One region of the Cedecea sp. NFIX57 genome, then DNA from elsewhere that is predicted to be linked to it. Evidence: predicted binding sites of a transcription regulator. Region 1 holds the regulator's gene; the other holds the start of a gene.

Region 1 (4,422 bases):
AAGCGCAAAAAACGGCCATGAACAAGCTGATGGGGCAAATTGGTAAACCGTATCGCTGGGGTGGCACTTCCCCGCGCACCGGTTTCGACTGCAGCGGGCTGATTTATTACGCCTATAAAGATCTGGTCAATATCCGTATTCCGCGTACCGCCAACGAAATGTATCACCTGCGTGATGCCTCTTCCGTTGACCGCGGTGAACTGGAAAGCGGCGACCTGGTGTTCTTCCGTACCCAGGGCCGTGGCACCGCCGATCACGTTGGTGTCTACGTCGGCAACGGGAAGTTTATTCAGTCCCCGCGCAGCGGTCGCGATATTCAGATCACCTCCCTCAGCGAAGATTACTGGCAGCGCCACTACGTGGGTGCTCGCCGGGTGATGACGCCGAAAACTATTCGTTAATCTTCTCCGCGCCCTTTAGGACTAATAAAACTGATTAAAATGTTAACAGCCCGGCAACGGGCTGTTTTATTTTGTTGTTTCATTTGGCTTTTTCACTCAGCTGTAATTTGCTAACCTTATAACTACACAAATTGTAGTTATATTGTGAAACAAAATAACAAGGAGTGAAGCCATGTCGTTCGAACTACCCGCCCTGCCCTATGCCAAAGATGCGCTGGCACCGCATATTTCAGCCGAAACCCTCGAATACCATTACGGCAAACATCACCAGACCTACGTCACTAACCTGAATAATCTGATCAAAGGCAGCCCGTTTGAAGGCAAAACGCTGGAAGAGATTGTGAAAGGATCTGACGGCGGGATCTTCAATAACGCGGCTCAGGTCTGGAACCACACGTTCTACTGGCACTGCCTGGCGCCGAATGCCGGCGGGGAGCCGACCGGTGACGTGCTGGCCGCCATCAATCACGCCTTTGGCAGCGTGGAAGCCTTTAAAAAGCAGTTCACCGAAGCGGCCATCAAAAACTTTGGCTCCGGCTGGACCTGGCTTGTGAAAAATAGCGACGGCAGCCTGGCTATCGTCTCGACCTCTAACGCAGGCACCCCGCTCACAACCGGAGCAAAACCGCTGCTGACCGTGGACGTGTGGGAACACGCTTACTACATCGACTACCGCAACGCGCGCCCGGTCTATCTCGACCATTTCTGGGCGCTGGTCAACTGGGAATTTGTTGCGCAAAACCTGGCGGGCTGATGTTTAGCGGTTAAATACGAAGGAGGGAAGCAACGCTTTTCTTCTGTTTAAGAGAAGGGCCGCTTTTCGCGGCCCTTTGTAAATCAGTGCAGAACGGCAGTAAGCGCCCCGGCAACAATCAGACTCAGCACGATAACCGTCGTCACCACGGAAAACTTCAGATCGGTACTCATCGTAAGCTCCTTTTATTTCCCTACAAAGTGTATGTGGGGTGATTTTCCCACAATTAGCGATAAAAATCCTGCTGGATTTGCACAGATATCGGTTTTCCCTCTTCCACTTTGCCCCGGGATAAGCCAAAATCCTTCGCTAATTTACCGCGTATCGCCCGGCAACGCCCTCCTCCCGCTGTATGTCGCATCCCCGACAGGCCTGCAACCAACGTGTTGCCCCAGGAGTTAGCGAAGGCAAACGTTTAACACATGAGTTATCAGGAGTTTACGATATGGTCTGGAGTGACATCTAATGGCAACGATTAAGGACGTAGCGAAGCGCGCAAACGTTTCCACCACCACTGTGTCACATGTCATTAACAAGACCCGTTTTGTGGCGGAAGAGACGCGCAACGCCGTCTGGGCGGCCATCAAAGAGCTGCACTATTCGCCGAGCGCCGTGGCGCGCAGCCTGAAGGTCAACCACACCAAATCTATCGGCCTGCTCGCCACCTCAAGCGAAGCCCCTTATTTTGCGGAAATTATTGAATCCGTTGAGAACAGCTGTTTCGCCAAGGGCTACACCCTGATTCTGGGCAACGCGCACAATAACTTTGAAAAGCAGCGCGCGTACCTGTCCATGATGGCGCAAAAGCGCGTAGACGGACTGCTGGTCATGTGCTCCGAATACCCTGATACGCTGCTTTCAACCCTGGAAGAGTACCGCCATATTCCTATGGTAGTGATGGACTGGGGCGAAGCTCGTGCCGACTTTACCGACTCCGTAGTTGATAACGCCTTCCACGGCGGCTACCTCGCAGGCCGCTACCTGATTGAACGTGGCCATCGCGATATCGGTGCTATCCCGGGTCAGCTGGAGCGTAACACCGGCGGCGGCCGCCATGCAGGGTTCCTGAAGGCGCTTGAAGAAGCCAATATCAAAGTGCCGGATAACTGGGTGGTTCAGGGTGATTTCGAACCAGAGTCCGGTTACCGCGCCATGCAGCAACTGCTTAATCAACCGCATCGCCCTACTGCCGTTTTCTGCGGCGGCGATATTATGGCGATGGGTGCTATTTGCGCCGCGGACGAAATGGGGCTGCGCGTGCCGCAGGACATTTCTATCATCGGCTACGATAACGTGCGCAACGCCCGCTATTTCTCTCCGGCGCTGACCACTATCCACCAGCCGAAAGAGCGCCTGGGCGAAACGGCCTTTAACATGCTGCTCGACCGCATCATTAATAAGCGCGAAGAGTCGCAGACGATTGAAGTCCATCCGCGTCTGATTGAACGCCGCTCGGTGGCCGACGGCCCGTTCCGCGATTACCGCCGCTAAGCCTCTTCGGGAGCCGGAAGTATGTTACCCGGCTCCTGCAGCCACTCCTGATTCATCGTCTCACTGTCGCCCAAATAATCCAGCAACCAGCTCAGCGCGGGCGAGGCATCATCTTGCCGCCACGTCAGGCAGCAGGCCGCGTCCGGGAACGGGTTTTCCAGCGTTAACTCCTTCCAGTCGCCCCTGACGAGCCACGGCTGGGCAATGTGCGTCGGCACCATGCCAATGCATAATCCTGCCATCAGGCAATCCGCCCCGGACGCCCAGTCCGGCACCACCACCCGGCGCTGGTTGTCCAGCAGCCAGGTAATACGCTTGGGCAGAGAACGGGATGTGTCTTCCAGCACAAGGGACGGCCAGGGACGAATGTCGTCATCCAGAATAATACCTTCCCGTTGCGCAAGCGGATGAGCGGCAGACACCACGCAGCGCCAGCTAAGCGCGCCCATGTCCCGAAACGCATAGCGCCCCCCGACCGGGATCGCCTGCGTGGCGCCAATCGCCGCCTCAACCCGTCCGTCCGCCAGCGCGTCCCACACGCCATTGAACACTTCCTGAGAAATGCGTAATTCGATATCCGGAAAATGACGATAAAAATCCAGCACCAGCTGGCGGGTACGTTCAGGTTTAACAATATTGTCTACCGCAATGGACAAGTGCCCGCGCCAGCCGTTAGCTATCTGCTGACACTGCTGGCGCGTTGCCATCATTTTTTTGATAACAGACCGACCTTCCTTGAGAAAAAACGCCCCGGCGGCGGTCAACTCAACGTCCCGGTGACGCCGTTCAAACAGCGGCACGGCCAGCCACTCTTCAAGCTGACGCACCGTGTAGCTGATGGCAGAGGGCACGCGATGCAGCTCCTGGGCCGCGCCACTAAAGCTGCCGTTTCGAGCCACAGCATCAACCACTTCCAGTGAATATTCAGACCACATGTTTTTGCCTGCAAAAAATTTGAATTCAACTCGCAAATATTAGCGTTTCACAAGCGGTTTTGCACTCCGTAGACTCCTGCCCCGTTAACCTGCTATCAAAATCAAGAGTGAAATATGCAACCATCAAAGGGATTTCTTATCTGGCTCGCGGGGTTGAGCGTGCTGGGCTTCCTGGCCACCGACATGTACCTGCCCGCCTTCGCCGCCATTCAACAAGATCTGGGCACCACCGCCTCTGCGGTAAGCGCCAGCCTGAGCCTGTTCCTCGCCGGCTTTGCTTTTGCCCAGTTGATGTGGGGCCCGCTTTCCGACCGCTTCGGGAGAAAACCCGTGCTGTTGATTGGCCTGGCTATGTTTGCCATCGGCTGTATCGGCATGCTTTGGGTGCAGGATGCCACCACACTGCTGGTGCTGCGCTTTATTCAGGCCGTGGGCGTCTGTTCGGCAGCCGTTAGCTGGCAGGCTTTGGTGACTGACTATTACCCCGCCAACCGTGCTGGTCGCATTTTTGCCACCATCATGCCGCTGGTCGGGCTTTCCCCGGCGCTGGCCCCGCTGCTAGGCAGCTGGCTGCTGAACCATTTTGAATGGCAGGCGATTTTCGCCGTGCTGTTTGCTGTCGCTTTGCTGTTGATGATCCCTACGCTGCGCCTCAAGCCCCGGACGCAGCACCACGAGCAAACTGAGGACAATAAGGTCAGCTTCTTCTCTTTATTACGTTCCCGCGTTTACGGCGGCAACGTACTGATTTACGCCGCCTGCTCAGCCAGCTTTTTCGCCTGGCTCACCGGCTCGCCGTTTATCCTGAATGAGATGGGTTACAGCCCAGCGGCAATTGGCC
Region 2 (4,422 bases), on a different contig from region 1:
GCGAATGTTTATGGCCCTGGCGAAGTGGTGGAAAACCTCGAACCTCAGAGCCAGCCTGAAAGCAGCGTCAATATTGACTGGGAAGGCACGACGTTCCAGGGCAATAACCAGCAAATTCTTTTGGAACAATTGGAAAACAAAGGGATCCGCGTCCCCTATTCCTGCCGGGCCGGGATCTGCGGAAGCTGTCGGATTCGGTTACTGAATGGCGAAGTGAAGGCATTGAAGAAAGGCGCGATTGGCGCGGACGGCACCATCTTATGCTGCAGCTGCGTGCCCGCAGGGAATGTGAGCGTGGCGCTGCGCTAAACGGCCTGATCGAGGCTGAGGCCACTGCTTAAAGGCTGCGGTTTCAGTCGGTCATTCATGACTTTAATGGCATCCCCTAGCTTCATGGTTCGGCCCGCTAACGTGAGCCCCTGCTGAGCAAGCAGGCAAAGCGCGGCGTTATCACCGGTTTCAACCACCAGCAGGTTAACCTGCTGCATATTTTCGCTTAGCCACACGCAGGCACCATCTCCGATACCCGGCTGCCAACAGTCCCCATGCGAGACAAAATGCCAGCTTTTCGGCATCTGCGGCTTGAGGAAGCGAATCGCGACCAGAGCGTTGAGCACCAGCTCGGCACGCTGTTCTTTCCCTAACGGTAAATCACGGCATTTTTCTTCAAAAGAAAAATAAAGTGCCGCATCATCCACACAAAAGCCTGAATTTTCAAAGGCATCCGGGGTTAGCATTTTGCGAGGAAAGCGCGAACGGAAAAGCATACCATTGGCCAAATCGAGCATCATTCGATCGTGCTCTTCATCGAAATACCAACGCCAGTTATCGTCCGGTTTTATTCGCATAATGCTTACCCTTCATTTATCCCGCTGCTGAATTGCTACTCAAATTCTCACCATATTAATAAAAGACCAATATGTTTAAATAAGCAACAGTAGCGGAATATAAAACAACCAGGGCTGAAAATAAAGCCCTGGTTGTCTGTAAAAGGTAAATGATCAGAGATGGGTAACGATTTCTTTAATCAGCGGTGGGCCTTTAAAAATGAAACCTGAGTATATTTGAACCAGTGAAGCTCCCGCTGCCATCTTCTCGCGAGCGGCGACGACTGAATCAATACCACCGACGCCGATAATCGGTAACCGACCATTTAATTCCTGAGACAGACGACGAATAATTTCCGTGCTTTTTAATTGCACAGGACGCCCGCTCAAGCCCCCGGTTTCATCGCAGTGCTTCATGCCCTGGACAAGGCTACGGTCTAAAGTCGTATTGGTTGCAATGACCCCGTCAATATTATGGCGAACTAAACTATCTGCCACCTGGATCAATTCCTCTTCAGAAAGATCCGGCGCGATCTTCACTGCCACAGGAACATATTTATGGTGGATCGCTTGCAGCGCTTGTTGCTTATTTTTAATGGCGCTTAAAAGATCGTCTAACGCTTCTCCGTATTGCAAGGTACGCAGCCCTGGCGTATTCGGTGATGAGATGTTGATCGCAATATAGCCAGCATATGGATAAATCTTATCCATGCAGATCAGATAATCATCTTTACCCTGTTCAACGGGGGTATCTTTGTTCTTGCCGATATTAATCCCGAGCACGCCGTCGAAATGCGCTTTTTTTACGTTTTCGACCAGGTTATCCACCCCGAGATTATTAAACCCCATGCGGTTAATCAGCCCTTCGGCTTCCACCAGACGGAAGATACGCGGCTTGTCGTTCCCCGGCTGCGGACGCGGCGTGACGGTGCCAATCTCAATGGAGCCAAAGCCCATCGCCCCGAAGGCATCAATGCATTCCCCGTTTTTATCCAGGCCCGCGGCTAAGCCCAGCGGATTCTTGAACGTTAACCCCATGCAGGTCACAGGTTTTGACGGCACGTTCTGACGCACCAGCCACTCAAGTGGCGTTCCGGTGACAAAGCGTAATTGCTGAAAAGTTAACTCATGAGCGCGCTCTGGATCGAGCTGAAAAAGGGCTTTACGAACGAAGGGGTAGTACATGAACTCTCCTGGATTCCCGGTGTGCAGACCGGGGCGTTATTATTCACGATCCCGGGGATGATTGGAATTGACCTGTCGCAAAAAAGCCTGAATAGAAGCAAACGTTTTCTTATCCGCCGCGCAATATGCGCTTTTTCGCAAATCTATCCCGGAAAAATCACTTAGCCACGGAAATCATCTCTGCGAGTATCACGCTAATTGTTATCAATGTTAGATAAAAGCAAACAATTAGTTATAAGGAGTCGTGATGCGTGTGATTACCCTGGCCGGAAGCCCTCGCTACCCGTCCCGTTCCAGCTCGCTGCTGGAGTATGCGCGGGAGAAGCTGAGCGCCCTGGATGTTGAAGTTTATCACTGGCACTTACAGAACTTCGCGCCGGAAGACCTGCTCTACGCCCGATTCGACAGCCCGGCGCTGCTGGCGCTCACCGAACAACTCAGCACCGCCGACGGCCTGATTATCGCCACGCCGGTCTACAAAGCCTCGTTTTCAGGGGCGCTAAAAACGCTGCTCGATTTGCTCCCCGAGCGTGCATTAGAGAAGAAGGTTGTTCTGCCTCTCGCCACCGGAGGTACCGTGGCGCATATGCTCGCCGTGGACTATGCCCTTAAGCCGGTGCTGAATGCGCTCAAAGCGCAAGAGATTCTGCACGGCGTTTTTGCCGACGACAGCCAGATAGCAGATTACCAGCACAAACCTCAGTTCACGCCCAACCTGCAAAAACGTCTGGACGAAGCGCTGGAAACCTTCTGGCAGGCTCTGCACCGCCGTGACTTTGCGGTCCCGTCGCCGTTTGACGCCCGGGGGGTGAGCCATGTTTAATCTGCTCAAACGCCGCTCTCCGTGGCTGGCATTTGCCGGCCTGCTCGCCTTTTCAACCTACAGCAATGCCTCAGACAGCAGCCCGGAACAGCTGCGCATTGGTTACCAAAAAGGCTCCGTCAGTATGGTGTTAGCCAAGAGCCACCAGCTCCTGGAGAAGCAATATCCGAACACCAAAGTCTCGTGGGTTGAGTTTCCCGCCGGGCCACAGATGCTGGAGGCGCTGAACGTCGGCAGCATTGATTTGGGGAGCACAGGTGATATCCCACCTATTTTCGCACAGGCCGCCGGGGCAGATTTGCTGTATGTCGGTGCCGAGCCGCCTAAACCGAAAGCGGAAGTGATCCTGGTCCCCGAAAATAGCCCCCTGAAAACCGTGGCGGATTTAAAAGGCCATAAGATTGCCTTCCAGAAAGGCTCCAGCTCCCACAACCTGGTTTTGCGCGCGCTGCAAAAAGCCGGACTGAAGTTTTCCGATATTCAGCCCGCTTACCTGACCCCCGCCGATGCCCGCGCGGCCTTTCAGCAGGGGAATGTCGATGCCTGGGCTATCTGGGATCCGTACTATTCGGCCGCACTGTTAAACGGCGGCGTTCGCGTCTTAACGGACGGCAGCGAACTGAACCAAACCGGATCGTTCTATTTAGCTTCCCGCCCTTATGCGGAAGCGAATGGCCCGTTTCTTCAACAGGTCCTGAAAACCTTTAGCGATGCCGATGCACTCACCCGCACGCAGCGGGCAGAAAGCGTCGCTCTGCTCGCCAAAACGATGGGCCTGCCGGAGGTGGTGATCGCCACTTATTTCGACCATCGCCCCCCTTCTGAAATTACGCCTGTCAGCGAGGCGACGGCCGCCAAACAACAAAATACCGCCGACCTGTTTTATGATAATCGCCTTGTTCCAAAGAAAGTCGATATCCGAACCCGCATCTGGCAACCCGCTGGCGCGACACAAGGAGCTAAGTCATGAGTCTTAACCTGTTCTGGTTTTTACCCACCCACGGTGATGGTCACTATCTTGGCAGCGATACGGGCGCGCGTCCGGTCGACTACGGCTATCTGCAGCAAATCGCCCAGGCCGCCGACCGCATCGGTTTCACCGGCGTGCTGATCCCGACCGGACGTTCCTGCGAGGATGCCTGGCTGGTCGCCGCCTCAATGATCCCGGTCACTCAACGACTTAAGTTCCTGGTCGCGCTGCGCCCGAGCGTTGTCTCCCCTACTCTTGCCGCTCGCCAGGCCGCCACGCTGGACCGCCTTTCCAACGGGCGGGCATTGTTCAACCTGGTGACCGGAGGTGACGCCGAGGAACTGGCTGCAGAAGGGGTATTTCTTGACCATGAAGAGCGCTATGAGGCCTCGGCAGAGTTTACCCGTATCTGGCGGCGCGTCCTCGAAGGCGAAACAGTCGATTACGACGGCAAGCACATCAAAGTGAAAGGCGCGAAGCTGCTCTATCCTCCGGTGCAGCAACCTCGCCCACCGCTATATTTTGGCGGTTCTTCCGACACCGCCCAGGATCTTGCGGCCGAGCAGGTTGACCTTTATCTGACCTGGGGCGAACCTCCCCATCTGGTAAAAGAAAAG

The links. The regulator PurR, encoded in region 1, represses purine synthesis genes. The targets are predictions, from matches to a motif close to CANGCAAACGTTTGCNTG.
Region 2: the regulator PurR is predicted to act here: its motif matches at 2,107-2,124, upstream of pyrD (quinone-dependent dihydroorotate dehydrogenase).

What each region holds. Positions count from the first base shown of each region.
Region 1 covers NZ_FXAS01000026.1:63,995-68,416, reverse strand. Annotated here, with positions in the region: gene B9Y90_RS19615 (C40 family peptidase) at 1-401, shown strand, start outside; gene sodB (superoxide dismutase [Fe]) at 574-1,155, shown strand; gene cydH (cytochrome bd-I oxidase subunit CydH) at 1,239-1,328, opposite strand; gene purR (HTH-type transcriptional repressor PurR) at 1,621-2,646, shown strand; gene punR (DNA-binding transcriptional activator PunR) at 2,643-3,581, opposite strand; gene punC (purine nucleoside transporter PunC) at 3,696-4,422, shown strand, end outside.
Region 2 covers NZ_FXAS01000022.1:50,613-55,034, reverse strand. Annotated here, with positions in the region: gene B9Y90_RS18140 (YcbX family protein) at 1-309, shown strand, start outside; gene zapC (cell division protein ZapC) at 306-848, opposite strand; gene pyrD (quinone-dependent dihydroorotate dehydrogenase) at 1,002-2,012, opposite strand; gene ssuE (NADPH-dependent FMN reductase) at 2,260-2,835, shown strand; gene B9Y90_RS18120 (sulfonate ABC transporter substrate-binding protein) at 2,828-3,805, shown strand; gene ssuD (FMNH2-dependent alkanesulfonate monooxygenase) at 3,802-4,422, shown strand, end outside.